DNA from 2 places in the Ammoniphilus sp. CFH 90114 genome. Region 2 is predicted to be linked to the other one. Evidence: riboswitches for the same ligand, from Rfam matches in the RefSeq annotation. Region 2 holds a riboswitch; the other holds the start of a gene.
What was found. Region 2 has a riboswitch for thiamine pyrophosphate ahead of thiC (phosphomethylpyrimidine synthase ThiC). Riboswitches for the same ligand answer to the same signal wherever they lie in the genome.
Positions count from the first base shown of each region.

Region 1 (15,096 bases), on a different contig from region 2:
TTCTACCTCTACTAATATCCATCTGCATATGCTGATTGTTCCACACTTCGAACTGTTCAAGATTAGGATTATAACGGTCCTCGGCACCGGTTAAGATCTTCAACGCTTCCACCGCCTGATAGGAAGCAATGATATGGATAATCGGGCCAATGACCCCGGCCGTGTCACAAGTTTCGCCTCTACCTGTTGGAGGCTTAGGAAACAGACAGCGGTAGCATGGGGTAACATGCGGACGAATGGCAGCGAACATTCCCTTCGAGCTTACAGCTCCTCCATAAATCCAAGGAATGCGGTGCTTCACGGCAATATCATTGATAAGGTACCTTACTGTAAAGTTGTCCGTCCCATCCAATATCAAGTCAACATCGGTAAGGAAGGACTCGCCGTTCGTGGCATTCAAATCCGCAATGACTGGCTCCACCTGAACAAGAGAATTTATCTTCGATAGTTTTTCTGCCGCAGCGATAGCCTTCGGGAGGTGTTCTGATGCATCCGTTTCGTCATAGAGCATTTGGCGTTGGAGATTCGTGTCCTCCACGAAGTCTCTGTCGATGATTCGCACAAAACCTACTCCGGCACGCACCATATGGTTAGACAAGACCGTCCCCAAGGCTCCCATCCCTACAACGGCCACACGAGCTTCTTTGAGTTTTTCCTGTCCGGAACGACCAATGGGTTGAAACAAGATTTGTCTTGAGTAACGATTTTGATAAGCATCCATGAAAAAAGTTCACGCCTCTCGTCCTTTTTCTTTACCGTAATGGATATAGAGAGAAATTGCAAACAAAAGCTTTGGTTAATTTTCTATACTGTCCTAATCTTTAGAAGGATTTAGACAAGTTACGTCGAATTTATAAAGTTGTAGTAATAGTAATCGCTTACACATCGAATCAATTGGGGAGGGTGAGCTGAATGTTTGGTGGATTTAAGAACAAGGAAATTTACGTCAATTTAACTAGTGGAGAAGTGGAATATCGCCAATTAGATGAAGCGATAGTGAAGAAGTTCATTGGGGGAAGAGGACTTGGAGTCAAGTATGTTCTTGATAACGGGCCTGAAGTTGAGCCGTTGTCTGAAGATAATATCCTCTGTATGATGACAGGGCCTGTGACGGGATCTAGGTCTTCAATGAGTGGACGTTTATGTATGGTAACGAAGTCCCCGTTAACCGGTACGGTTACAGACTCTCATATGGGTGGATGGTCAGCTGCTCGTTTGAAGTGGGCTGGTATAGATAATGTGATTGTAAAAGGGAAGAGCGATAAGCCGGTTTATCTTTACATTGAAAATGGAGAAGCCGAGCTTCGTGATGCTAGTGAGCTTTGGGGCCAAGGTACACGAGCAACGGTGAAGGCGATGCAAGATCGCTATGGAAAAGAAGATCTAAGCGTAGTTTGTATTGGTCAAGCAGGTGAGAATCAAGTTCTTTATGCTGGATTTATTAATGAGCATGACCGTGCGGCAGGACGTGGGGGTACAGGTGCTGTAGCAGGATATAAGAACTTGAAGGCCATCGTAATTAAAGCAGCACAAAAAGGCAATATGCCTGAGCCTGCGCAAGAAGAAGAGTACAAGAAAGCCAACCAGAAAGCTGTGAAGGCGATCTTAGAAGGTGGACTCACGGCTCCGAAGAAAGGCGGTCTATCCGTCTACGGGACGAATGTACTTACTAGCATTATTAATGAGGTAGGTGCATTACCAACGAAGAACTCTCAATTTACCCATTTTGAAGGAGCGGAAGGACATAGCGGAGAAACCGTCAATGCCACTTTGCTCGTTGCGGATAATACCTGTCATGCCTGTCCTGTAGCCTGTAAGAAGGAAGTTGAGGTTAAGGAAGGCAAGTATAAGACTAGAGTAGAAAGCTTCGAGTATGAGTCGGCTTGGGCTCTAGGAGCAAACTGCGGGCTCAGTAATGCAGAACCGATTGCCTTTATGATTGATCAATGTAATGAATACGGTATGGATACGATTGAACTCGGTAACGCTCTATCCGCTGCGATGGAAGCTGCGGAAAAAGGACTTATTGAGGAGAAGCTGGATTGGGGCGATGCAGATCGCATGATTCAATTAGCTGAAGATGTGGCATTCCGTAGAGGATTCGGAAATATCTTAGCAGATGGTCCTACACGTGCTGCCATTCAGTTTGGCGAGCCTGGATTAGCGATGACCGTTAAGGGTCAGTCCATCCCTGCTTATGACCCACGAGGCGTACAAGGAATCGGTTTAGGTTATGCCACGAGTAACCGTGGAGCTTGTCACTTACGCGGCTACACCGTAGCGAGTGAGATCGCAGGTATTCCTGAACCAACAGACCGCTTGAAGCCAGAAGGAAAAGGCGAGCTCTTAAAGATTTTCCAAGACCTTCTAGCTTTCTCGGATTCCATGAACATCTGTAAGTTCTCCTCCTTCTCTGAGAATGCAGATAACTATGCGGAGCAGTATTCTGCTATGACAGGGATCCCATTCAACGCAGATGATGTGATGAAGGCTGGGGAACGTATCTATAACTTAGAGCGTCATTATAATAATCTTGCAGGATTCAACAAGCGTGAAGATGACTTCTTGCCGAAGCGCTTTACAGAAGAGGCGGCAACTGGAAACAGTGCGGGTTACGTTAGCCGGATGGATATCATGCTAGAAGAGTACTACCAAGTGCGTGGGTGGACAGATGGAGTAGTTCCAGAAGGAAAGCTGAAGGAACTAGAAATTCTATAAAACCTAAGGGGAAAGGTGGGGCCTGATGGTCCCACCTTTTATCCTCCTGCTCTCATTGTTTTCTTTCGGAATGCGGCAATAACTTGATCAAGCTGTTCGGTTGACGAAGCTTTAAAACAAATATGGACGCTACCCACGCGAAAGGTAGAAGTAATTTGAACCTCTTGTTCTTTCAATATCTCCGCAGTCCAATAAGGACCCATATATCGATAAGGAAGATGTGAGGTGACTTTTTCTCCGCCGATTTCCGTCAAGTAAGCCATTAAGTGTTTAAGGGGTATTCCGCGGAATTCTAATGTGATTTGGTTCATAAGTTACCCACCTGCAACCGGTGGGAATAAGGCAAATTGGTCATCTGGTTTAACTACGGTCTGAAGTCCATTTTCATGAATGATATTTCTTCCATTTATGAATACATGAACGAAAGGCTTAAGCGTTCTCTCAGGGGTGAACACCTCATCTTCGTAAGCTGGGTACTTTTTAATAAGAGCCTCTAGAATTTGAATGACTGTATCCCCTTCATGGCTCTCAACTTCAACCGTCTTATCTCCACAGATTTCTCGGAAATTGGCAAATACCTTGATGATCATATCCTTTCCCTCCCTTTGTCCTTATTATAATGGATATTCTGACAATCGGAGTGACAAAATCTGTTTTTCCTTAAAGTATTTCATCTCTGCTTGATGTGGCTATGGTAAAATAATAGGAAACTCGACAATGGTGGAGGCCCACATGAAATTTTTTAACGTAAAAACGGTTCATGAGACTCTCTCAATAATTCGTGATCACTACCAACCTTTTAAGTCACCGGTGCGGGTCTCTCTACAAGATGCTTTAGGCAGAGTCCTGGCGGAAGATATACGTTCTACGGAGAATGTTCCTCCTTTTGCCCGTTCTACGGTAGATGGGTTTGCCGTTAAGGCTAGAGATACGTATGGGGCAACAGAGTCCCTTCCTGCTTTTCTTGATATCACCGGGCGCATTGATATGGGGAAGGCGGCGGACCGGCAACTTGAAGAGGGTCAAGCTCAGTACATCCCTACAGGAGGCATGTTGCCACCTGGGGCAGATAGTATTGTGATGATAGAGCATGTAGAAGAATTAGGTGAATTATTGAATGTGTATAAGCAAGTTGCACCAGGCGAAAATATTGTTCAAGCTGGTGATGATGTACGAGTGGGCGCTCTCGTGATGGAAGCAGGACGTCGTTTAAGGCCACAGGATTTAGGGGTACTATCCTCCATTGGCCAAACGGAAATCCTGGTCTACCCAAAGCCGGTGGTTGGCATTTTGTCTACGGGAGATGAAATTGTTCCCCCAGAAAAGAAAGAGCTAGCTCCAGGAGAGGTTCGCGATATTAATGGAGTGACTATAGGTGCGGCTGCTGCAGAATACGGAGCGGATGTGATTTATGCAGGCATCGTTGCGGATGATTATGAGGAATTTTTACAGCGTGCCCAAGAACTTTTTGAAAAAGTGGACTTTATGCTTCTTTCTGGAGGAAGTTCCGTTGGGACTCGCGACTTTACCGTGCAAGTGCTTGAAGCTTTAGGGGAGCCAGGGGTATTAGTTCATGGCGTATCCATTAAGCCTGGCAAGCCGACGATTCTAGCTAAGGCTAAAGAAAAACCGATCATGGGATTGCCTGGTCACCCGGCCTCAGCCATGATTATCTTTGACCTATTTGGCCTTCCCATTTTAGAACAGATAGAGGGGTATAAGCGGGTAACCCCCGATACGAGATTAGAGGCTCGGATTTCACGCAATATTCCATCAGCTGTGGGGCGAACCGATTACGTCCGAGTCCGATTAGAAGAGCGTCTGGATGGTTTATGGGCGGTTCCGGTATTCGGAAAGTCTGGTTTGATCTCTACCATGGCGGACAGTCACGGAATTGTGGAAATCACAGCCAATAAAGAAGGGGTATTAGAAGGACAGTACGTTAGAGTGAAGCTGTTCAACTAAGAGGGGGAGAGCACCATGCGTAAAATATACTTAGAAGATACGCCGCTTGACGAAGCGCAGCGTGATATTCTTCATAGAGCGATGTTTGAAAAAAAGATAGAATGGATTCCAACGCAAAAAGCTTTAGGGCGGGTAACGGCACAAGGAATCTTTGCAAAAGTTTCAATGCCCAATTATCACGCTTCTGCCATGGACGGGATAGCGGTAAAAGCAGAAAAAACCTACACAGCTAACGAGCTGAATCCTGTTCGCCTTGTACGTCATGAGGACTATGTAATCGTTGATACGGGAGATCCCATTCCACCCGGATTTGATGCGGTTATTATGATAGAAAACGTCCATCAAATTGATGAGGATACCCTCGAAATCTTAGATGCCGCTGCGCCTTGGCAGCATATTCGCCCTATTGGTGAGGATGTGGTGATCGGCGAGATGATTGTTCCTGCTTATCACAAGCTTCGTGCGGTAGATCTGGGGGCATTGCTCGCTGGAGGAAATGTTGTTGTTCCCGTTTTGGCCAAGCCGAGGGTAGCTATCATTCCCACAGGAACGGAATTGATCCCTCCTTCTGAAGAGGTGAAGCTGGGGGAAATCATAGAATTTAACGGGACGGTATTTTCGGCCTATCTTGAAGAGTGGGGAGCTGAACCCGTATACCGTGGGATTGTAAAGGACGATTATGAGCAGATCAAAGCAGCGGTGCTAGAGGCGGTGAAGGAGTCCGATATGGTCTTGCTGAATGCAGGCTCGTCTGCTGGGACCGAAGATTATACGTATCATGTAGTCGCTGAACTAGGTGAAGTATTGACACACGGGGTAGCGACAAGACCAGGTAAACCCGTTGTGATCGGAATGATACAAGGAACACCGATTATCGGTTTGCCAGGGTATCCTGTTTCTGCCTATTTGAATCTAGAGTGGTTCGCACGTCCTTTAGTCCACCATTATTACGGGCTGCAAGAAGTGAGCCGACCAAAGCTAAAGGCGAAGATGGGTCGCCGCGTGGTGTCGGTTATGGGAGCGGAAGATTTTGTCCGCATGACGATTGGCTGTATTGATGGGCAGTATGTGGCTAATCCTTTAACCCGAGCGGCGGGTGTGACGATGTCTATGGTTAGAGCGGATGGCCTCTTGAGAATTCCTCCAGGAAACCTTGGGTTTGAGCAAGGGGATGAAGCAGAGATTGAACTCTATCGACCTGTTGAGCAGATTAATCAAACGGTGGTTGTCACAGGAAGTCATGACCTATCGGTAGATGTATTGCATTCCTTGCTGCGTAAAACTTACCCTAACCAATTTTTGGTTTCTTCTCATGTGGGAAGTATGGGAGGTATCATGGCGATCCAGAAGGGTGAGGCTCATATGGCCGGCGTACACCTATTCGATGAGAGCACCGGAACTTACAACGTTCCGTTTATCGAGAAATATCTAAGGGATAAAGAGGCTGTCTTGGTTAACCTTGTCTATCGGGAGCAGGGCTGGATCGTTCCGAAGGGAAATCCACTAGGAATCGAGAAGGTAGGCCAGCTAACCCAGTCGGGCGTTACGTATATTAATCGTCAAAGAGGCGCAGGTACGAGATTACTGTTTGACTATCTTCTTAAACAGGATCAGGTCCAAAGGGATCAAATTTACGGATATGACCGAGAGGCAATCTCTCACTTAAGCGTAGCCGCAGCGGTGGCTGGGGGCACGGCAGATGCAGGACTTGGAATCTACTCTGCTGCGCAGGCCATGGGACTTGATTTTGTCCCCGTTGCAGAAGAACGCTATGATCTCTTGATTAGCCGAAGCTATTACGAGAGTGAAGAAGGCAAGAAAATGCTAGAGCTAATCAGCTCTTCTTCGTTCAAAGAAGAAGTGGAAGCCCTTGGCGGATATTCTTGCCGCGACACCGGAAAGGTGATGTACCAAAATTACAACGACTAAAAGAGAGTGGGTGAACAGATGTCCAAACCTAACTTACATGCGATCGATTCTCATCAGCGTCCACTCCGCGACTTGCGCATTTCCGTAACCGATCGCTGTAACTTTCGCTGTCAATACTGCATGCCAGCTGAAATTTTTGGACCAGATTTTAAATTCTTACCAAAAGAAAAGCTTCTCAGCTTCGAAGAATTAACTCGGTTGACGAGGATCTTTACGTCCTTAGGTGTAGAGAAGATCCGAATTACGGGTGGAGAGCCGCTCATGCGCACCGATCTGCCTTTACTCATCGACATGCTTACCCAAGTAGAAGGGGTTCGAGATATCGCGATGACGACGAATGGCTCCTTGTTGAAGCGGCATGCTAAAAGCCTCAAAAAGGCAGGCTTGAACCGCGTGACCATTAGTTTGGACAGTTTGGATGAAGAACGTTTTGGCAAGATGAATGGAAGAGGTTTTAAAGTAGCCGATGTATTGGAAGGTATTGAGGCGGCAGCTGAAGAAGGCATGAAAATCAAGATTAACATGGTCGTGCAAAAGGGAGTCAATGACGAGGATATTCTTCCGATGGCTCAATATTTTTATGACAAAGGTCATATCCTTCGTTTCATCGAATTCATGGATGTGGGCAATACCAATGGCTGGAAGCTTGATCAAGTGGTTCCTAATCGTGAGATCGTTCGCCGAATCCATCAGGAGCTGCCACTTGAACCTGTCGACCCGAATTACTATGGGGAGACGGCTTCGCGCTATCGCTACGTAGGGACGGATAAGGAAATTGGATTGATCTCATCTGTTACGCAAGCGTTTTGCTCTACCTGTACCAGAGCTCGACTCTCGGCGGAAGGTAGTATCTACACTTGTTTATTTGCTTCCGAGGGGCATGACTTACGCAAGGTCATTCGTTCAGGGGCAACGGACGAAGAGATACGCCAGTTTATCGAAGATGTTTGGTCTGCTAGAACGGATCGCTACTCAGAGGAAAGACTGAAAAACACCAAAGGTTTAAAAAAACGAACCAAAGTAGAAATGTCCCATATTGGCGGGTAACGGCTATCACTACAGCTAAGCGAGTATTTGGCTTGGCTTTTTTCTTTTTCAATTTATCTAAGGAGTTTTTATAACGATGAAGTGGCTTCTTCTCTATGTTCTACTCATAAACCTACTAACTTACTTTCTCTATGCTCAGGATAAGGGCCGAGCTCGCAAGAAAGAATGGCGTACGCCGGAGAGCCGATTGCTAGTCTTTGCTTCTATTGGTGGGGCGTTCGGGGCATGGCGAGGGATGAAGGACTACTATCATAAAATTAATAAGACTAGGTTTCGTGTCCTCATTCCTCTTTTTCTAGCTTTACAACTAGGAGTGCTAATTTATCTAGTCGACTATAAGATCCTCTTGCTAGCTATCCTTTTGCACGCTGTGATATTTTGGATTTTAAGAAAAATGAGGAGATGAGTGAAATTAAGTTTATTTAAACTAAAAAAACCTCTCCTTGGAAGGAAATATGATCGGGAGAAATGAAGTACATAGGGTCACTTATTTGTAATTATTAGCGGTTCGTGACTCCGTAACTAACGTTCGTGACATTGGAGAGTACTTTCGTAAGTTTGGTAAATTGGTTTTCGAAATAGCGAGATTACACTTGGATTTATTTGGAATGATTTTAGGCGCGTGAATATAATAGTCGTTTTCGTGAGTATCACAAGACTATTATTTGTAATGGCTACAGCTTTGTGACAAATGACTTCTGTATCGTGACAAAAACCGATAAATCCGTGAGTATTTCCAAAAATTCGTGAGTTTGCTGAACATATGGGGCCCTAACCAGCCGTTCTGAAGTTTCCAAGACGTCTAGTTCAGGGCCAATCTAAAAGAAAACGGTAAAAAAAATGTGCTGGCGAGGGTGGGGAGGGACGATTCTTTGGGTCTTCAAGTCACTTTTACAATAAATTCATCAAAAAAGAGCTGAAAACTGACCATAATAAAAAAATCCGCAGGAACTTCTCGCCTACCCGACACTGACCCCTCACCCTACCTATACATTAGACGAATCATCATAATCATAGCGGAACCCATCCTGAACGGGCTCACCGACATTGGCAGTTAAGGCGTCCCCGGTACCTGGATTTCCTTGCAGCTTTTGTAGGACTTCCTGATAGGCGAGCACGGCTTGGTAATCGGCTTGATTCGCCATGGCTTCCTTTAACGCTTCCTCTATTACAGCTAAATCGTTGTTGCTCCACTGAACCACTGGAATCCCTCCTTTTTAACATGTAGTATGTTTCTTAAGGGATGGAAATATGCTCCAGCTCTTTAGGGAGAGTGCCAATCTTGACAATAACCACCTCCGTGTTATCATAAAAGAGAACTAAATAGTTTGCCTAATCCCTAGGGGAGCTTGTTACTAGCTGAGATGGAAGAGAGAACTTCCAGACCCTTTGTACCTGATCTGGTTAATACCAGCGTAGGGAAGTGGATAGCCGTATCGTATACATACGCTCATAGCTAACCGCTTTTCTTTCACAGGAGAGTGGTTTTTTGTTTTTGTACGAAAGAGGGAGCTAAAGATGCCAATACCTGAGTTGCATGTAATCAGTAATGGTAAACAACCGCTAGATCAGTTTGCTGATATCGCTGCTCTTGTTCATCCTGTTGTATCGGCCCTGCACTTGAGGGAGAAGGCGAAGACAGCTCGGGAACTCCATGAATGGATCGAGTGTCTAGTAGAAAGGGGAGTACCAACCGATAAAATCTACTTGAATGATCGAGTGGATGTGGCTTGGTCTACTAGGATAAGGGGAGTGCAATTAGCCTATCACAGCTTAGATCCTGTGCAGGTGAAACCATTCTTCCCTACTTTAAGGATTGGTCGATCGGTTCATTCCGCAGCCGAAGCCGTGGCGATGGAGGAACAGGGAGCGGATTATCTCTTGTTTGGACATATCTTTGCTACAGGTTCTAAGCCAGGGCTTGAGGCCAGAGGGTTGGAAGCTTTAGCTAGAGTGGTAGATTCTGTCCAAATTCCTGTTATTGCTATTGGAGGAATTGGTCCTGATCAAGTAAAAGACGTCATGGAAACAGGGGCGGCTGGCATTGCGGTTATGTCTGGAATCGTGGAGGCTAAGGACCCGCTGGATGTTGCCATGCACTACAGCGAAGCATTACTTCAAGGGGGAAGCAAAAATGGGATTGGTTTATGATGTAGCCATTATTGGCGGTGGAGTCATAGGGGGATCCATTGCCTTTCAATTAGCGAAGCGTGGGAAGAAGGTTATTGTCCTGGAGAAAGGAAGACTGGCTGAGCAAGCTTCTGGAGCGGCGGCAGGAATGTTGGCAGCACAAGGGGAGTTGGAGAAAGAAACCGGCCCATTGTTCAAGTTAGCCGTTCAGAGTAGGGCGATGTTTCCACACTTGGCAGAAGAGTTAAGAGAACTATCTGGTATCGATATTAGCTTAATTAATCGTGGGATGCTGAAGATTGCCACGTCACAGGAACAAGTACATGAACTAAAAGAAGTGATGACTTGTCAGCTTCAAGCAGGCCAAGAGGCCGAGTGGCTGACAGGGGAGCAGGTTAGAGCTCGCGAACCCGGGTTATCCGAAGTGATCCTAGGTGCTATGTATATTCCCAATGACGGACAGGTCTTAGCTCCGGAGCTCTCCCTTGCCTTTCTAAAGTCTGCTGCTGTATTGGGAGCCGAGCTGCGGGAGTATACCGAAGTAAAGTCCCTTCTTGTTGAGAGAGGAGAAGTGAAGGGTGTTGTCACCCATGGTGAGACCATTCGCAGCGAGCAAGTGGTCGTCGCGACAGGAGCTTGGAGCGGATCATGGCTAGGTCAAGGAAACGAACCTGCTACTGTCTATCCCGTAAAAGGAGAATGCTTATCCGTTCTGACCACACGTCCGTTACTACGAACTACGGTATTCTCTCACGGATGTTACTTGGTTCCAAAGAGAGGCGGAAGGCTCGTAATTGGGGCAACCATGAAGGAGCACACGTACGATCGCAAGGTTTCCATTGAAGGTATATCCACCCTCATGGAACGAGCGAAGCGCCTACTTCCGGCAATTGCTGAAGCAGAGTTCGAGAAGGCCTGGGCGGGCACCCGTCCGCAGACCCGGGATGGACTTCCCATTCTTGGAGAGCATCCCGAGTGGAAGGGAGTTTATCTGGCGGCAGGTCACTATCGCAATGGAATCTTACTGAGCCCGGTGACAGGGGTTGTTATTGCCGATTTAATGGAAGGAAAAGATGTGGGGGGAATCAAGCCCTTCCAAGCAGCCAGAGGATTAACGGTTTAATAGAAGGGAGGAATGGCCTTTGAAGCTTCATATTAATGGAGAAGAAATTCAAGTTCCAGATGCGGTTTCTTATGTAACAGATTTGATCCAGCATTTTGGTTTGGAAAATAAGGTGTTAATTATCGAACTCAACACGAACATTTTGCAAAAAGAGGAACACGCCCGCACGCAGTTGAGTGATGGTGATCGAGTAGAAATCGTACATTTTGTAGGAGGCGGATGACATGTTAAAAATAGGATCATATGAGTTTCGTTCGAGATTATTGTTAGGAACAGGGAAGTTCCCTAATTTTGAAATCCAAAAAGAAGCAGTAGATGTATCAGAAACGCAAATCCTTACGTTTGCCGTGAGACGCATGAATATCTTTGAACCAAGCCAGCCTAACTTTTTAGAAATGTTAGATGTGAAGAATTTCACCTTGCTTCCGAATACAGCAGGAGCGTCAACAGCTGAAGAAGCGGTAAGAATTGCGAGATTAGCGAAGGCTTCTGGTTTATGTGACATGATTAAGGTAGAAGTCATTGGCTGCCCTAAGACTCTATTGCCAGATCCAGTAGAAACTTTAAAGGCTTCCGAGATTCTATTAAATGAAGGTTTTACCGTTCTACCTTATACCTCAGACGACGTGTTGTTGGCTAAGAGATTGCAAGATTTGGGTGTTCACGCGATTATGCCGGGAGCTTCCCCGATCGGCTCGGGTCAGGGAATTATTAACCCGCTGAATCTAAGCTTTATCATAGAACAATCGACTGTACCTGTTATTGTGGATGCAGGAATCGGTTCCCCTTCCGATGCAGCGATTGCCATGGAGATGGGGGCAGATGGTGTTCTATTGAATACAGCTGTTTCTGGGGCAAAGGATCCAGTCAAGATGGCGCGTGCCATGAAGCTCGCAATCGAAGCGGGACGCATGGGCTATGAAGCGGGACGCATTCCGAAGAAGCGCTATGCCACAGCAAGCAGCCCGCAAGAAGGGATGAGCACGGTGTGAGTGATCGTTACTCCAGACAAGAATTATTTCCATCGATAGGCAAGGAGGGCCAAGTGAAGCTGGCCCAAAAACATGCTCTCGTCCTTGGAGCGGGAGCTCTCGGTACCGGGAATGCGGAGGCCTTGGTTCGCTCCGGAGTGGGGAAAGTAACCATTGTGGACCGCGATTATGTGGAGTGGAGTAATCTTCAGCGACAGCAACTTTATACCGAAGCAGATGCACGGGATCGCATCCCGAAGGCCATTGCTGCTGAAAAACGTCTCAAGAGCATTAATTCAGAAGTTGAAATTCGTGCCATAGTGGCGGATGTGACGACAGAAGAAATTCATGATCTCGTGAGTGGAGTTGACATCATTTTAGATGCGACAGACAACTTCGACACGCGTCTGCTGTTGAATGATGCTTCTCAGAAATACAGGATTCCATGGATTTACGGTGCTTGCGTAGGAAGCTATGGCTTGACGTATACCGTTGTTCCTGGTGTAACCCCATGTCTAAGTTGCTTGCTAGAATCCGTGCCATTAGGTGGAGCGACTTGTGATACCGTCGGTATCATTAGCCCTGCCGTGCAGATGGTGGTGGCTTATCAAGTGGCAGAGGCCTTAAAGATCCTAGTGGGAGATTTGGATGCTTTGCGAGGGACGCTGCTTTCGTTTGACTTATGGAAGAATCAGCATGCTTCCATTCGAGTTGATCGAGTGAAGAAGCCAGGCTGTCCGTCTTGTGGGGAAGCGCCTGCTTATCCTTATCTGGACGCATCCAATCATACGAAGACAGCCGTCTTGTGTGGGCGAGAAACGGTTCAGATCCGTCCTGTAACTCGGATGAATCGAAACTTGGATGAATTAGCAGCCTCTCTTGCAGGACACGGAAAAGTAGAAAAGAATCCTTATCTCGTGTCCTTAACGATTGGAGAACATCGTTTGGCTATTTTTCAGGATGGGCGTGTTCTGGTCCATGGAACCAAAGACATTACCGAGGCGAAGAGCCTTTATCATCGATTTTTAGGTTAAGACGCCGGCTGTCTATTCTCTACGCCGCTTGTCCGTTCGGGAGAAGCGGCTTCTCTTATGTAAGGAGGGAAGAAAATGAAGTATGAAACGTTGAAGCACCAAGCCCGTGAATTTATTCTTAGCGACTCAGCGACGGAAGAAGAATTCAACCAATGGGCTCTTACCTTGTTTGCCTATCAATACGAAAACAATGCCCCCTTTCGAAAGTATTGCAGGAAACGAAGAGTCTCCCCTTCGACTGTGACTTATTATTGGCAGATCCCAGCAGTACCGATCGGAGCTTTTAAAGAAGCCGCTCTATCCTGCTGTCCTCCTGAAGAGGCTCAAGCTGTCTTTATGACGAGTGGTACGACCAACCCGGAGAAAAAAGGAAAAAATTATCATCAGGATCTTGAGATTTGGGACTTATCCATGAAGAAACAGTTCAAAAATTATATTCTACCCGATGTAGATAAGATCAGAATGGCGATCCTATTCCCAACCGAGCAAGAACTTCCTAACTCATCACTTGCTCACTATCTTCATTTAGGACTGGAGTCTTTTGGATTAGAAGGCAGCGAGTACATGTTCTCCGAACAAGGGATGGAAACGGAAAAATTGACGAGCTTCTTGAGAAAAGCAGAAGTAGAAGGCGATCCGATTCTCGTGATTGGAGCTACTTTTTCATTCATTCACTATCTTGATGAATGCCGCGCTAAAGGAATGGGATTTCAACTTCCAAAAGGAAGTCGAATCATGGACACAGGGGGAGCGAAAGGGCGATCCAGAGAAATGGATCCAGAGGAATTAAGAGGGCAATTATGCGACCTTTTTGGCGTACCACCTTATGGTTGCATTAACATGTACGGCATGAGCGAATTAAGCTCCCAGTTTTATGACGCTCATTACCGTGATCATATTCTTCAAAACCCAACAGTCAGCTCGTACAAGAAAGCTCCTCATTGGGTGCGGACCGTCATGGTAGACCCGGCTACCATGGAGCGAAAGGCCAGCGGAGAAAAAGGGATTATTATTCATTATGACTTGGCTAATCTTAACTCTGTTCTTGCTATTATGACCGAAGATGTAGGGGTTTCGATGGAAGACGGGAGTTTTCTATTGCTCGGTCGTGCGGCGGGTGCTGAAGCAAAAGGCTGCTCGTTAGCTGTTGAACAGTTTGTGGCCTCAAAAAGTGAGAGTAAGGCATGATACTAGATTGCTTTCATGTGCCAGAAGAAATTCGAGACCAGCTCGAATATCGATCTTTAACTTTTGAAGGAAAAACAGGGAAGATCGAATTACGTGTTCCTGATTTAACCGCAGCTCAGTTAGAGGAAATCACAAGGATCCTTAAGAAACAATATCAAGACTATGTAAGACATCTCCGTGTTCAAGACGTGATCGATGTATTAGATCAAGCGGTACAACGCTGGCTCGATCCAAGTTATGAGCGGAGACAAATCGCTCAGGAGTGTTTGCCCATCATCACAGGGTATGATGGCGAGATGATTCGTTTATTTCTCACGCAATATTTGCGAAATTTCCGCAAGGAAAAATTGCAGCGAATCGTGGATGAGGACTTTACGAATCCGCTTGTTCTCGATGAGTTCCGTCCAAGAATGGCAGGGGGTCTTGTCCGGGCCTATGGGCCTGAGCTTGCCACGCATATCTTCTCGGGAAATGTACCGGGATTACCACTTTGGAGTCTAGCTTCTGGTCTTCTTGTGAAATCGGCCACATTGGGAAAAGTGTCATCGTCTGAACCGCTTTTTCCTGTTCTATTTGTTAAGACGATAGAAGAGATCAACCCAAAGCTGGCTCGCGCGATCGCCATCGTATGGTGGAAAGGCGGTCACCAGGAGCTTGAAGAAACGGCTTTCGGCCATTCTGAGCTCGTGATTGCCTATGGAAGTGAAAGGTCGACCAGAGAGATTGCTCGTAGGATCCCATCACATGTCCGTTTTATCCCTCACGGGCACAAAGTCAGCTTTGGGGTGATTGCTCGTGAATGTTTAGAGGTCTCCTTAGCCTCCATAACGGCACGGTTAGCCGCAAGAGATGCTTCTTGGTTTGATCAGCAGGGATGTCTGTCTCCTCATGTTTTCTTTGTGGAAAAAGGCGGGAAGATCTCTCCTAGAGACTTTTCAAGATTACTTGCTCAGGAAATGGCAGCCTTCGAACATAAGATGCCAAGAGCCGC
Region 1 is NZ_SDLI01000007.1:41,545-56,640, forward strand. It holds gene EIZ39_RS16320 (ThiF family adenylyltransferase) at 1-721, opposite strand, end outside; gene EIZ39_RS16325 (aldehyde ferredoxin oxidoreductase family protein) at 913-2,718, shown strand; gene EIZ39_RS16330 (MoaD-like domain-containing protein) at 2,757-3,029, opposite strand; gene EIZ39_RS16335 (ubiquitin-like small modifier protein 1) at 3,033-3,308, opposite strand; gene EIZ39_RS16340 (molybdopterin molybdotransferase MoeA) at 3,451-4,683, shown strand; gene EIZ39_RS16345 (molybdopterin biosynthesis protein) at 4,699-6,612, shown strand; gene moaA (GTP 3',8-cyclase MoaA) at 6,631-7,659, shown strand; gene EIZ39_RS16355 (DUF1294 domain-containing protein) at 7,736-8,065, shown strand; gene EIZ39_RS16360 (hypothetical protein) at 8,646-8,861, opposite strand; TPP riboswitch at 8,991-9,098, shown strand; gene tenI (thiazole tautomerase TenI) at 9,178-9,810, shown strand; gene thiO (glycine oxidase ThiO) at 9,794-10,912, shown strand; gene thiS (sulfur carrier protein ThiS) at 10,932-11,135, shown strand; gene EIZ39_RS16380 (thiazole synthase) at 11,137-11,904, shown strand; gene EIZ39_RS16385 (thiazole biosynthesis adenylyltransferase ThiF) at 11,901-12,917, shown strand; gene EIZ39_RS16390 (LuxE/PaaK family acyltransferase) at 12,993-14,105, shown strand; gene EIZ39_RS16395 (acyl-CoA reductase) at 14,102-15,096, shown strand, end outside.
Region 1: linked by a shared signal. The riboswitch ahead of tenI (thiazole tautomerase TenI) and the one ahead of thiC (phosphomethylpyrimidine synthase ThiC) in region 2 are both predicted to bind thiamine pyrophosphate.

Region 2 (15,096 bases):
AGGTCAACTGATTGAGTACGGACAGAATCTATTTGTGGTGAAGGTCGATTAAGGAGGATCATGTAATGTTTAAAAAAGTATTAATAGCCAACCGTGGGGAGATTGCTGTACGTGTCATCCGCGCGTGCCGCGAATTAGGAATTCAGACCGTAGCGGTGTTCTCTGAAGCTGACCGAGAAGCTTTGCATGTGAAGATGGCCGATGAAGCGTATTGCATCGGGCCAACGGCATCAAAGGAAAGCTACTTAAATATGACGAATCTCATGAGCGTTGCATCCGTTACCCATGCTGACGCTATTCATCCCGGCTATGGATTTTTAGCAGAGAATGCTAACTTTGCCGAGCTTTGTGGTGCGTGTAACATTACCTTCATCGGTCCTGAAGCTGAAGCTATTAACAAAATGGGGGACAAGTCAGTTGCCCGTGAGACGATGAAAAACGCGGGTGTTCCAACGGTTCCAGGTACGGAAGGACTCATCGAGGATATTGATGAAGCCGTCACGATTGCAGAAGGCATAGGATATCCGGTCATCGTAAAAGCGACAGCCGGCGGCGGTGGAAAAGGGATGCGAGTAGCTTATCACGAGGAAGATCTAAGAAAAGCAATACGCCAAGCTCAAAAAGAAGCAGAGACTGCTTTCGGAAATCCAGGCGTTTACTTGGAAAAATATTTGGAAGAACCACGTCACATTGAGATCCAGATCATTGCTGACAAGCACGGAAATGTGGCTCACCTAGGCGAGCGAGATTGTTCGATTCAACGACGCCACCAAAAGCTTGTGGAAGAAGCTCCTTCACCAGCCCTACATCAGGAGCTCCGTGAACAGATGGGGAATGCTGCTGTAGCGGCCGCTCAGGCAGTTAATTATCATGGAGCCGGAACGGTCGAGTTTCTCCTAGACAAACATGGCCAGTTTTACTTTATGGAGATGAATACTCGAATTCAGGTAGAACATCCTGTTACAGAAATGATCACGGGAATTGATTTAATTAAAGAACAAATCTCGGTTGCAGCAGGTTATCTACTGTCCTTCACACAAGATGACATCCAAATCAACGGTTGGGCGATTGAGTGCCGCATTAATGCGGAAAACCCTGCTAAAAACTTCATGCCGTCTCCAGGTAAGGTAGAAGGGTACCTGCCTCCAGGTGGATATGGGGTTCGTGTAGACAGTGCGGTTTACCCAGGATACCAGATCTCTCCATTCTACGACTCCATGGTAGCTAAACTCATCGTGTGGGGTAAAGATCGCGACGAAGCCATCCAAAGAATGAAGAGAGCCCTAGGAGAATTTGTGATCGAAGGAGTAAAGACGACCATTCCATTCCATATCAAATTACTAGAGCATGACGCTTTTGTTCAAGGAGATTTCAACACGAAGTTTCTTGAAACCTATCAGTTAAAAATTGAGGATTAAGAAATCTTGAAAAGCTGTTTTCCAGTTTCCCCTGGTTAACAGTTTTTTTTCGTCAAAAAACTACAAACGTGGCCAGAATTCCTATACAATATAAATATTGACTACTACAGAACGGCTTGGAATGAGGTGCAACATGCGATATGTAGACATGGAACAGGCAGAACTTGGACAACTTCTCGGAAGAGACCTGTACGACAATGGAGGCAGAATCCTACTCAAATCTGGAACAAAGCTTTATCCATCTGTGATCAGTAAGCTAAAGCAGCTTCAAGTCTCCTCACTGTTTATTCTTGAGGAAGAAGCCGAAGATTTTGACCGGCGAGAGTTGGTTGCCGCGAAGACAAAGGATGAGGCGATCCAAAAATTATATGAGACCTTCAATCAAGTTCGGCTAAAACAGGATATGGATCTGAAAAGTGTTCATCATGCCGCTCAAATTTTGTTAGACGAAATCATGAATCGCAATGACTACTTACTTTACCTGCAAGATATTCGTACAAGCGATACCTATTTACCGATACATTCTGTAAATGTGTGTATTTTGTCTATTGTTTTGGGACAAAGATCCAATATCCCCCCTATCAAGCTGAAGGATCTAGCCGTTGGGGCTCTACTGCACGACATCGGAAAAATATTAGTCGATGATCCTACTCTTAGTACACCTGGCAAGTCGAATCACCATACCTGGAAGGGATTCGAGTTCTTGCGTAAGAAGTTCGAGGTCAGCCTGCTAAGCGCTCATGTCTGCTTGCAGCATCACGAGAATATTGACGGAACCGGTATTCCTAGGGGGGCTAGCGGGTCAGAGATCCCTCTGTTTTCACAAATTGTATCTATGGCTAACCACTATGATCATTTGCTCTACCATGGAAAAGAAGACCATCAGCTGTTGCCTTACGAAGCTTGTGAGGAAATTATGGGGTTGGCCAATCGAAAGTTTGATATACAACTCGTCCAGCACTTTCTTCATAGCGTAAATGTTTATCCCACAGGAACACACGTACAACTCAATACAGGCGAGAGGGGTACCGTCATTTCCCAGCACAAGGGTCTGCCTACACGACCGGTCATACGCTTGCACGAGGTTACGGAATCGGAAAACGAGAACAAGAAGATCGTCGATTTATCCAAATTACCTACTATCTTTATTGATCATACCCTTCCTAAATAGTTAGCAGAGACTCCACATGTTCTCTGCTTTTTATTCATCTTTCCACGCTGACTTAAATAAAGATGAGTGTATAAATGCCAAACCCACTGGCCAAAAAAGAGGGGAGACACCACATATGCTTAAAGATCTTCGGTCGATTTCACCCCTGATAAAAGAATTGAAAAAAAGAAGCAAAGAAAAAATAAAGCCATTTCCTGAAGCTTCTCAAATTCCCCAATCAGATCAAGTTATCATACGAGACATACAACAAGAGACAGTAGAGTATAATCGCAACAACGTGACTCGAACAAACGCCTACTATTTTTTTTACGAACGCCATCCAGAGATTCATTGGTCCTTCTTAGCCCATATGGTCTCTAGAAACGCGGGTTGGAACATGACCGACCTAAAGGGTGAGTGGTTGCCCCGTCTCCTCCGTGCGGATCAGAGGAAAGTATTCTTTCAGTTTTTAGAACGTGGAAACTGGCTAATCTTCCAAGATGCCTATCCTCAATTACTGTTATATCAAGAAAGTAAAAGAAGGAATTCAAATCTGTTTTATCTACTGCCGTTCTTGCGAATTTCAAGATTCATGGAAGCGGTATGGAATTATTTCTGGAAAGAGAAAGATTCCCTTACCCTTACCGTTGGACTCATTATCAACGAGCAGAACTATATTGAAAAAAGAGTGATATCGAATCCCTTCTATCAGGAGCAAGTCCTTGCTTCATTAGAATTTAAATTACAGGAGCTGCTAAATCTTAATCAAATCATTTTTCCTTCTCTTCCAAGTACGGAAAGAAAGACCAGACCCACTCCCGAATTGTTCGGCCATACGATTCAACACTTTGCCTCTCTCCATCAACGAATAACACTCGGTAAACGCCTGTATTCCGTCTTATTTGGATCCAGAAAACGGCTCCTATCCATCCAGCGATGGGCTAAGCAAACTGCCCATACGGCCTCACGCAAGGATTACTGGCCACATTTGTTTAGTACAGTGAAAGATTCCGTGCCCGACCCATCCTATCAAAAGCGACTAGAACATTGTCAACTTAAACATCCTCGTATTCGGATCTATAGCCCCATGTTGAACCATGTATGGCCGGATGTGTTGCACCAAGCAGCGGAGGTAGGCGATTGGTTTTCGGATTGGAAGGTGGCAGAGGAGTTCCTGCAAGAAGAGGAAATCCATGGAGAAATTGAAGAGACCTACTGTAGAACTCTCGAAAAAATAGAACTGGCCGTGATGGCACAAGATGCTTTGTTTCCATAGTTTGAAGTCAGAATGAACACGAAAAAGGAATAGTAAAATTATCCATTATCGACTAAACTTGAATCGTATGTAAATTTGCCATGGACATGAAAGTCCATGGTTTTTTAGAGGTTGATGTGATGAATATTTTCTTAGATTTAATGTGGTATTTTAAACAAGAAAAAAGCAAGTACCTTGTAGGAGTTGTGGTTCTATTTTTGGTTTCCTTACTCAACCTATTGCCTCCCTATATCGTTGGGCGGATCGTTGATGACATCCGAATACAGACACTGAGTTATCCCACTTTATTCAACTGGCTCCTTCTCATTCTTGCCATCGCCATTACGGTCTATGGGCTCCGCTATCTTTGGCGCATCATGATCTTTGGTTCCGCCATTCGGTTAGGCATGCTGCTGCGCAATCGACTTTATGAACATTTCACCAAGTTGTCGCCTCGATTTTATCATAAACGCAGAATTGGCGATTTAATGGCTCATTCCACGAATGATGTTCAAGCTGTGCAAATGACCGCGGGGGAAGGGGTACTCACTCTAGTTGATTCCATCATCATGGGCGGCCTTGTCATCCTAACGATGGGATTTATCCATTGGAAGCTGACGCTGATCGCGTTACTTCCCATGCCGATTATGGTCTTGGCAACCAGCTATTATGGAACACTTCTCCATAAGCGTTTCCATGAAGCACAAGCTTCTTTCTCGCATTTGAATGACCGGGTGCAGGAGAATATCTCCGGTGTACGAGTGATTAAAGCTTTTGGCCAAGAAGAAGCAGAGAAAAGGCAATTTGAGCAGGTGTCTAAGCAGGTAGTAGAGAAGAATATGGGCGTAGCTCGAATCGATGCCTTGTTTGATCCTACCATATCCTTCATCGTTGGGTTTTCCTTTATTCTTACGGTTGGCTTCGGTGCTTACTTTGTCGTTCATGACAGCTTGACGATTGGTCAACTGACTACCTTTACCATTTACTTAGGTCACCTGATTTGGCCCATGCTTGCCTTTGGTTGGCTGTTTAACATTGTAGAGAAAGGGCGAGCTTCGTATGACCGTATCTCTCACTTACTCGAGATCCAACCTGAGGTCGTCAGTAAAGAAGGAGCTATGGATCACATGCCTGTTGGTTCCCTTCAATATGATCTGGACTCCTTCGCTTACCCGGATCATCAGGAACCCTCATTACAGAGCATCCATCTATCGCTTGAAAGGGGCCAAACCTTAGGGATCGTGGGAAGAACAGGAAGTGGAAAAACAACATTTCTCCGACTCCTATTGCGTGAATTTGATCTAGATTCGAATAAAGGGGACATTCGCATCGGGGCTCACTCCATTTATGATGTTAAGATAGAGAGTCTAAGAAGGGCTATAGGTTACGTTCCCCAAGATCATTATTTATTCTCGGCATCCATTTCAGACAATATTGCCTTCGGGAAGCCTGAAGCCACTCAGGCAGAGATTGAACAAGCGGCTGCTATCGCCTCTGTCCATAAGGATATTCTGCGCTTTGAGCACGGATACGACACGGTGGTAGGGGAGAGAGGCGTAACCTTATCTGGTGGTCAAAAGCAACGAATCTCGATCGCGCGTGCCCTTTTAATAGATCCTGAAATTTTGATTCTAGATGACTCCTTGTCCGCTGTGGACGCAAGAACCGAGGAGCGAATTCTACACTCTCTACGAGAGACAAGAAAGGATCGAACAACGATTATTTCCGCTCATAGGTTAAGTGCAATCCAACATGCAGACCTCATTATCGTGCTGGAGGAGGGAAGAGTGCTAGAACGTGGCAACCATGCATCTCTCCTCCAAGAGAATGGATGGTACGCTTCCATGTATCGTAGACAGCAACTCGAAGATCAAGTGGAACAAGGAGGGAAGTCTACATAATGAATCAACCAAGAGCAAGTGGAAGGCTCATAGCTTATATGAAGCCTTATACACGTCAACTTATCATAGCCATGACCCTTCTCCTCCTAGCCACAGCTGGGAGTGTAGTAGGTCCTCTTATCATAAAAGTGTTTATTGACGACTATCTGACTCCTAGAATATTTGACTGGCCCTCATTGGCCCTTTTAGGTGTGGGGTATTTGCTGCTTCATATTGTCTCCGTCGTTCTTAGTTATCTTCAGTTGGTTAGATTTCATCAAATTGCCTTACACATTATCCAACAGATTCGAATTGATGTATTCAGTAAAGTGCAGCATCTCGGATTATCTTTTTTCGACCGAACACCAGCTGGTAGTCTTGTGTCACGTATAACGAATGACACGGAAGCCATCAAAGATTTGTACGTCACCGTTTTATCCACTTTTGTTCAAAATATAGTTCTGTTGATGGGTATTTTTATCGGCATGTTTTATCTAGACTTTCAACTCGGGATCCTGTGCCTGATTTTAATCCCGCTCATTGCGGTCTTAATGAAGACCTATCGCCACTTTAGCTCCAAGGTTTTTCATCTTTCTAGAGAAAAACTAAGCCAGCTCAATGCAAAACTGAGTGAATCTCTGCAAGGGATGAATATTATCCAAGCGATGCAGCAAGAGAAAAGATTTCGCCAAGAGTTTGGCCGCGTGAACGATCAATATTATCAAGCAGATTTGCGGCAAGTCAAATTAAGCGGATTGCTCTTACGACCTGCAGTCGATTTTCTAGAACTTTTAACCCTTATGCTTATTCTTGGCTATTTTGGGTTTCAGTCTTTTGAGTCTACGGTGGAAATCGGGGTTATCTACGCTTTCGTGAACTACTTAGGCCGTTTCTTCGAGCCCGTCAACCAGATGATGTTTCGATTGACCCATCTGCAGCAAGCGATCGTGGCGTCTGAACGAGTCTTTACGTTACTAGATGAAAAGACTATGGCCCCGAGCCAGCAAGGAGACATCCACCCGAGGATCGAGGAAGGATCAATTGAATTTAAGGATGTTCACTTTTCTTATGATGGTCGTACGGACGTTCTGAAGAATATTAGCTTTACGGTTAAACCCGGCGAGACGGTCGCCCTTGTCGGACACACAGGAAGTGGAAAAAGTTCGATCATCAATCTATTGATGCGATTTTATCCCTTTGAAAAAGGGGAAATAAAGATGGACGGCGTGCCTCTTCAAGCCTATTCTGACGAGGAATTACGGAGCAAAGTGGGCTTAGTACTGCAAGATTCATTCCTTTTTGTCGGAGATATTGCCCATAACATCCGTCTTCACAACCCTTCTATATCCGATGAACACATCAAGGAAGCTTCGAGGTTCGTTCAAGCTGACTCCTTTATCCAAAAGCTTCCTGAGAAATATCAAGAAGCAGTAGGGGAGAGGGGAGCGACATTTTCCAGTGGACAACGTCAACTCCTTTCTTTCGCTCGAACGATGGCTATGCAACCCAAGATTTTAGTCTTAGATGAAGCAACCGCGGCTGTCGATACGGAAACCGAAGAAGCCATACAAGTTGCCTTAGAAAAGATGAGAAAAGGTCGAACCACGATTGCCATTGCTCATCGGTTATCCACGATTCAGAATGCTGACCTGATCCTCGTCCTGCACCACGGGGAAATCGTAGAAAGAGGGACACATCAAGAACTGCTCGCTCAAAAGGGGCTTTATTATAAGATGTACATTCTTCAACAGGGTGGGGAGACGCTTACGTCTACGGTGGTGGTTTAGTCGGGGTTGATGCGGTCGCATCAGCCCCTTCCATGCAGGGCAGTCGCTAACCACATATTAGAAGAAAAAATGGGGAAAATATCACATATTGACGAAACAAAAGATTGGTGAGATAGTATGGGTAAGGGTTGAAAACTCTGAGTATAATGAACTAGAATCTTCGAACTAGAGGGCGTTCACCATGAAAATAAAAAGGATACTAATGTATTATCTCATTCGCCTCTTTCGCTTACAAAAAGGAGCCCAGAAGATTTCATTAGGACTTGTCTTCGGGTTTGCTCCCAACTGGTTTCCTACATTCGGCTTAGGTCCTATGTTATCTGTTGTCTTAGCTCGGTTTGTTCGTGGCAATATACCAGCTGCTCTTATCTCCGCCTCGTTTGGATCCTTTTTATGGCCTTTCCTGTTCGTCCTGAATTACAAAGTTGGATGTCTATTTATGAATTCTAATCCCGCACAAGCTGATGAAATAAGCCAAGGGTTCTTTATTGCCATTCAAGATGTTAGTTTGTACTTCTTTGTTGGGGCTCTATTGAATACCATCCTGTCCGGGCTTATTGGGTATTTTCTGTTTTACTTCCTCTTCAGCAAGTATCGCCACACCATATTAAAGAAGCTACTCGACAATTTACCATATGCTAGGCTGTAAGCCCTAACGAGCATATATCAGACCTGATAAGACCTGCTGTCAGGTCTTTTTTCTATTGCGTTTCATAAAAAAAGGCAGCAGATGAACTCTGCATGCCAAAATCATAAAATTTCCATACTCTCGATATGCTGTTTGGTTTGTGGTGTCCCTAATTGATGAAGCATTCTATAGACCTGTAAGAGGGACCGATCATACTCATCATTATCCTCATCATCATGGTATTGTATATAGGGAGTCATTCCTCGAACGATGGTTCCCATTTCCTTTTGATGCGTCTTATCAAACAATTCTTGCAACTTATGAATTTCCATTTCGTCAGCATCCACTTCAAATTCGTAAGTCTCTGCCCCTTGATCCTCTAGGATACTACCATGTTCTACATTTACATAAAAACGCTTTTTCTCCATTTGACCACCTCATTAGAAAGGAACTTTATAGTAAAGTTTAAAAATCCAGACGGCTGCAACAACAACCGCAGTCACCAATACATAACTTAAGAGAATGGGGTTAAGCAAGATGGGATTAGTCTTCACTTTTGCGTCGACACCTGTATCAATTTCTCCCTTTTGCTTGGATCGAATTCGCAGCGACAATATTAGACCCGCCGAGCAAACAATAATGATAACGCCAAGAAGCAGAGTAAACACGTCCATATTGTTTCTCACCTCATGTAAGATTTCTTCCTAGGTTTTGTTGAATTAGCAAAAAAAATACACAAAAGAGGGCTTCTATTAGAAGCCCTCAGTTTTATTCCTATATTCTACGGATACAGTACGCCGAGGCAGTCTCCATTTCAAGGTAACAGAAACCATTCGAAGAATAACTACAGAGATAAAAAGAACAGATAATTCCAGATTATCTTGAGCCCAACCCTTTCCGATAACAACACCAGCCAGAATGGCCCAAGCTGCATAAATTTCTTCCCGAAAAACGAGGGGTTTTCTCCCAGCCAGTACGTCTCTAATGACTCCACCACCGATCCCTGTCAAAAGAGCAGCAACCATAATCGCACCAAGAGGGAGTTGTTTCTCCGTAGCATAGATGGCTCCCTGAACGGCAAACGCAGCTAAGCCAATCGCATCAAAGAAGGTCCATTGCTTTAAATGCTTCATCCAAAGATGAGGGAGGAAAAAAATTAAGGTCACGGTGACTAATGCAATTTCAATTAAAGATTCCTGCTCCCATAGGGTAGGGACAGGGATTCCAATTAATAAGTTCCGAACAACCCCACCCCCGAAGGCTGTAACAAGCCCTAAAATATAGACACCAAGGATGTCATATTTTTCTTCCATCGCAACAATCGCTCCGCTCGCGGCAAAGGCAATGGTCCCAACAATATTTAGAACGTCCCAAATCACTTACCATTCATTCCTTCCATTTCATAAATCCGGGCACAACTATAGTAATATATCACAAATCAGCCTTTTGGGTAACCATAAGAGGGAGATATGTTTCAGTTTTTGGATAAACTAATTCAAAAGTTTTAAAGAAACCCTTGATATTTAAATGTAATTATTATAAACTAGTATTAGTTAAAAATAAGAACCGAACAGGAGTGGTTGTGATGGCACGTGAAACCATATTATATAGCAGTACTGGATGCCCTTATTGCGAGAAGATCAAGAACGATTTGAAAAACTGGGGACTTGAGTACGAAGAACGCAATGTCACCGTAAACCCTCAATTTTTTGATGAGCTCCATGCTAAAGGAATTTTCTCTGCTCCCGTAACGATTATTGATGGAGAAACTTTTATTGGATATAGACCTAATAAAATGAAACAATACCTAGGGATTACAGATGAACCTAATGCAGCACAAGGTGCATCGACAGAAAAGAAGGAAAAGGAAGAAGATATCTTCTCTAAGGTGGATTCTAACATCCTTGATCAAGTATATGACCTCGTGGCCATTGGCGGAGGTCCAGCAGGGACATCGGCAGCGATTTATGCTTCACGCGGAAAACTAAACACCCTTGTTATTGATAAAGCACCGGCCGCGGGAACATTGGCTATTACTCATAAGATTGCGAACTACCCAGGTGTTCGTGGAGAACTTACCGGTTTAGAGCTTTTACAGCAGATGCAGCTTCAGGCGAAAGACTTTGGTACAACCTTCGTACGAGCTAATGTATTAAGCGTGGATTTTTCTGACCCAGATATCAAGAAGTTAGAAGTTCCAGAAGGAACGATTAAAGCCAAAAGTGTGTTTATTGGCGTAGGAGCGAAGGCCCCTCTGAACAAGATTAAAGGGGAAGAAGAATATACGGGTCGTGGAGTTAGCTATTGCTCTACTTGTGATGCGGCCTTCTTCCAAGATCGTACGGTAGCCGTTGTAGGGGAAACAGAAGAAGCTGTGCATGAAGCAGAAGCATTATCTAAATTCTGCAAAGAAGTACGACTCGTTGTTCCCATCAATCAGTTCAAGGGTGAAGTGGACCTATCTGAACTAGAACAAAAGCCAAACGTAAAGATCTACTATAGACACCGTTTAAAGGAAATTACGGGCGAAAACAAGGTAGAAAAACTTATTATCCAAGACGACCAAAAGAACGAAGTAACATGGGAAGTGGATGGCGTATTCCTGTATCTAGCAGGAATGAAGCCAGGTACGGACTTCCTTAAAAATGCAGTAGAACGAGATGAAGAAGGATACGTCGTGGTGGATGAGAATCTACGGACAAGTGTAGATGGCGTATTCGCTGGTGGAGATGCTCGTCGTACTCCGATTAAACAGGCCGTTATTTCAGCTGCAGACGGTGCGATTGCTGCATTAGGTGCTGATCAGCACGTGAATAAGAGAGCCAAGATGAGACCTCAATATAGCTAAACTAAAAATAAGTATTGTCAGTATGCAATTTCCATGATATTCTATTTTCAGTAATAAAACTTCATATTACGTCGCGGGAGCTTAGGGTACTAGGCTGAGAGGATAACTATTCTGTTATCGACCGTTGAACCTGAACTGGATAATGCCAGCGGAGGAACGAGAACTTACAACTATTGTCTTTCATGACAACACACGTATGTCTATACGCCGCATGTTACCATGCGGCTATTTTCATTTGTGTCTCTTCCGCCTCCACTAAGGGTTCAATTAATTGAATCTTTTAAAAAATTAGGAGGTTTTTTTATGTCCAACTTATCGCAAAAGTCTATTGAATCCCCGGTCATTCAACCATTCCCAGGAAGTCGTAAAGTCTATGTACAAGGCTCACGTGAGGATATCCGTGTGCCTATGCGAGAAATTGAATTATCCCCGACCATTAATAGCTTAGGGGAGACAGAGAATCCGCCAGTCCGAGTTTACGATACAAGCGGATTATATACAGACACGTCAGTGGCTACGAATATTAAGGAAGGACTTCCGGCTTTACGTCGTCATTGGATACTCGAGCGAAATGATGTAGAAGAATACATAGGACGGGAAATTAAGCCAGAAGATGATGGCTATAAAAGTGAGAATGAACCCGTCAATCGTGAAGTGTTCCCTGGATTAAAGAGAAATCCTTTAAGAGCGAAACCAGGCAAGAATGTGACGCAGCTTCATTACGCCCGCCAAAACATCATTACACCTGAAATGGAATTTATCGCCATACGTGAAGGGGTATCTCCGGAGTTTGTAAGGAAAGAAGTAGCAGAAGGAAGGGCGATCATCCCAGCGAATATTAATCATCCAGAAGCCGAGCCTATGATTATCGGTCGCCATTTCCATGTTAAGATTAACGCCAACATCGGTAACTCAGCGGTTACTTCCTCAATCCAAGAAGAAGTGGAGAAAATGACTTGGGCTACCCGTTGGGGTGCAGATACCATCATGGATCTTTCTACAGGGAAGAACATTCATACAACAAGGGAATGGATTGTCCGCAACTCTCCCGTTCCTATTGGTACGGTTCCTATTTATCAAGCATTAGAGAAGGTAAATGGAAAAGCCGAAGATCTTACCTGGGAAGTTTATCGAGATACGCTGATTGAGCAAGCAGAGCAAGGGGTGGACTACTTTACCATTCATGCAGGCGTACTCCTTCGCTATATCCCTCTAACCGCTAAAAGAGTTACTGGGATTGTATCGAGAGGAGGATCTATCCTCGCCGCATGGTGCTTAGCCCACCATGAAGAGAACTTCCTTTATACTCACTTCGAAGAAATTTGTGAAATCATGAAAGCCTACGATGTTTCTTTCTCCTTAGGAGACGGGCTTCGACCAGGCTCCATCGCTGATGCCAACGATGAAGCTCAATTTGCAGAACTGCAAACACTAGGGGAATTGACGAAGATCGCATGGAAACACGATGTGCAGGTCATGATTGAAGGTCCTGGCCATGTACCTATGCACAAAATAAAGGAAAATATGGACCTGCAACTAGAGATCTGTCATGAGGCTCCCTTCTACACCCTAGGGCCATTAACCACGGATATTGCTCCTGGATATGATCATATTACATCCGCTATTGGAGCAGCCATGATTGGGTGGTTCGGAACCTCCATGCTCTGCTACGTTACACCAAAGGAACATTTAGGACTACCCAATAAAGAGGACGTGAGAACGGGCATCGTTACCTATAAGATTGCTGCTCACGCCGCCGACTTGGCCAAAGGTCACCCTCATGCACAGAACCGAGACGATGCCCTTTCTAAGGCCCGTTTTGATTTCCGCTGGCGTGATCAATTCAATCTATCCCTAGATCCAGAAAGAGCGATGGAATATCATGATGAAACTTTACCTGCTGAAGGGGCAAAGAGTGCGCATTTCTGTTCGATGTGCGGTCCTAAATTTTGCAGCATGAAGATCACCCACACCATACGCGAGGAGTACGCCTTAGATGAGGGGATGAAGGAAAAAGCTAAAGAGTTTCGGGAACAAGGCAGTAAGATCTATGGCTAAACAGACGAATGGAAATAAAGCCATGGCGTTAATCGACGAGATGAAGGAGCTGGAAGAAAAAATTAGGCAACTCAAGATAGAGCTTGGAACTCTTCAAGCCGATTGTGTCCATGAGTTTGTCAGTAATCAGCTGATGAAGACTTGCCAGAAGTGCCTCCAGTCGGAGAGTATATATTACTAAAAAAGAAAAAAGCAGAGAAATCTGCTTTTTTTTTATTTGAACTATGAGATTTGGTTTTGTGCTTTCTTTTGTTCCCAACGTTGCATAATCTTAGGTAAGAATGGTGCCGTCAAGGATACACATACCGCGAAAACCACTTCTGCCACAACAATAATTTTCACAAACTCACTCATCATTTCACTCATGTAAATCCCTCCCCTTTGTTTACAGATTAAACCAAAGAAAAGACGAAGTCAACGATTTCTTCACAATATTGTCACACATTTTTCAGATAATGTTCATATTTAACCTAAAAATTCTCTTGATTTAATATAAATAAACTTTTTTAACCCATAAAAAACGAACGTTATAGGTTAACTGAATTTCCAGGAATGACTGTCCTATCAAATAAATAATCTTTAATAAGGAGTATAGAGCTAAAATCAGCCACAATCATGGGGAGGGTGAAACTATTATTGTAAATAAATATGACAATGAGCATGTGGATCTAAATGATGATCTGATTAAAATTAGAGAAGAGTTCGTAAAAGGAAATCTCACTTTGTTTTGTGGGGCTGGAGTTTCGGCAGATACCGGGATCCCCGTTTGGAATCATTTACTAAAGCAGTTATTAGCTGAGCTTTTTATTCAAAAGAATCATCAACTTCATATCTCCCAAGAGAAGCTAGCGGAAATTTACTTAGAATACTTTAAACGATCCCCTCTTATCATTCTTCAGTTCTTAAAGAATGAGCTTGGCCATGATTTTCTTAAGTTTGTTAGGCGAGCAATCTATCAAAATCCCCCTCAAAACAACGAGCTTATGGATGTTATTGTAGAGCTATGCAGACCTCAAAGAGAAAGAAAGTCGTTGCACTCCATCGTTACCTTTAATTTTGACGATGTCGTAGAGCAGAATTTAGAGAAAAATAAGATCCGGTATAAATCAGTATCTAAAGAGGGAGAGAGGTACTTGCCATCTGAGCTCCCCATTTATCATGTCCACGGATTTTTGCCTCGTGAGGGTGATCTCTCTGAGTTTAATATCGTGTCTAGTGAAGATGCCTACCATTCCCAGTTTATAGATCCATTCAGTTGGTCTAATCTCGTTCAGTTGAACTTATTAAATCAAAACTTATGCCTCTTCATTGGATTGAGTATGACAGATCCTAACTTACGCCGTTTGTTGGACGTATCGATGAGAAAAAAACCGGATAGGTTCTCAAAAAATCATTATCTCTTTAAGAAAAGGTATAAAGAAAACGAAATCCGAGAGCAGATCGCAGAGTTGGGGATTAAAGCTGAAAGTGATGAATATGTTTATTCTTTTATTAAGATGGCTGAGTTATTTGAAGAGCAAGACGCTAACAATTTAGGGTTGAACGTGATGTGGGTCAACGATTATCAAGAGATCCCTTGTATCCTTCGCAAACTAATGGATGACTAATTGTATAAGAAGAAAAAAAACGGTAAGATAGATGAAGGGATAGGGAAAGGTTGTGCATGCTATGAAATTTCTAGTCGCTATACTCATCATCGTACCAGCCATAGAAATCTGGGGGTTAATAACGGCGGGTCAAGCTTTTGGCTGGCTTCCTACATTAGCTCTCGTTATCCTAACAGGAGTACTTGGCGCATGGCTGGCCAAACAGCAAGGGTTACAGATCTTTCAATTAGCCCAAGCCCAATTGCAACGTGGAGAGCTTCCAGGTGAGGCTATATTAGACGGGATCCTCATTTTCGCTGGAGGATTGGTTTTACTAACACCTGGTTTTTTTACAGATGCCATGGGTTTCATACTTTTAATTCCCGCAACACGCGGCATGGTTAAGGTTTATGTAAAAAGATGGCTGCTGAATAATATCCAAAACGGTAAGATTTCCTTCTACGGCGGTAATTTTCGTAGATGGTA
Region 2 is NZ_SDLI01000012.1:82,150-97,245, reverse strand. It holds gene EIZ39_RS21690 (acetyl-CoA carboxylase biotin carboxyl carrier protein) at 1-52, shown strand, start outside; gene accC (acetyl-CoA carboxylase biotin carboxylase subunit) at 66-1,418, shown strand; gene EIZ39_RS21680 (HD-GYP domain-containing protein) at 1,552-2,589, shown strand; gene EIZ39_RS21675 (DUF2515 family protein) at 2,705-3,844, shown strand; gene EIZ39_RS21670 (ABC transporter transmembrane domain-containing protein) at 3,964-5,724, shown strand; gene EIZ39_RS21665 (ABC transporter ATP-binding protein) at 5,724-7,490, shown strand; gene EIZ39_RS21660 (DUF2062 domain-containing protein) at 7,672-8,139, shown strand; gene EIZ39_RS21655 (hypothetical protein) at 8,241-8,546, opposite strand; gene EIZ39_RS21650 (hypothetical protein) at 8,559-8,792, opposite strand; gene EIZ39_RS21645 (trimeric intracellular cation channel family protein) at 8,871-9,497, opposite strand; gene EIZ39_RS21640 (FAD-dependent oxidoreductase) at 9,704-10,966, shown strand; TPP riboswitch at 11,031-11,140, shown strand; gene thiC (phosphomethylpyrimidine synthase ThiC) at 11,270-13,024, shown strand; gene EIZ39_RS21630 (hypothetical protein) at 13,017-13,205, shown strand; gene EIZ39_RS26870 (hypothetical protein) at 13,247-13,390, opposite strand; gene EIZ39_RS21625 (SIR2 family protein) at 13,687-14,631, shown strand; gene EIZ39_RS21620 (FxsA family protein) at 14,693-15,096, shown strand, end outside.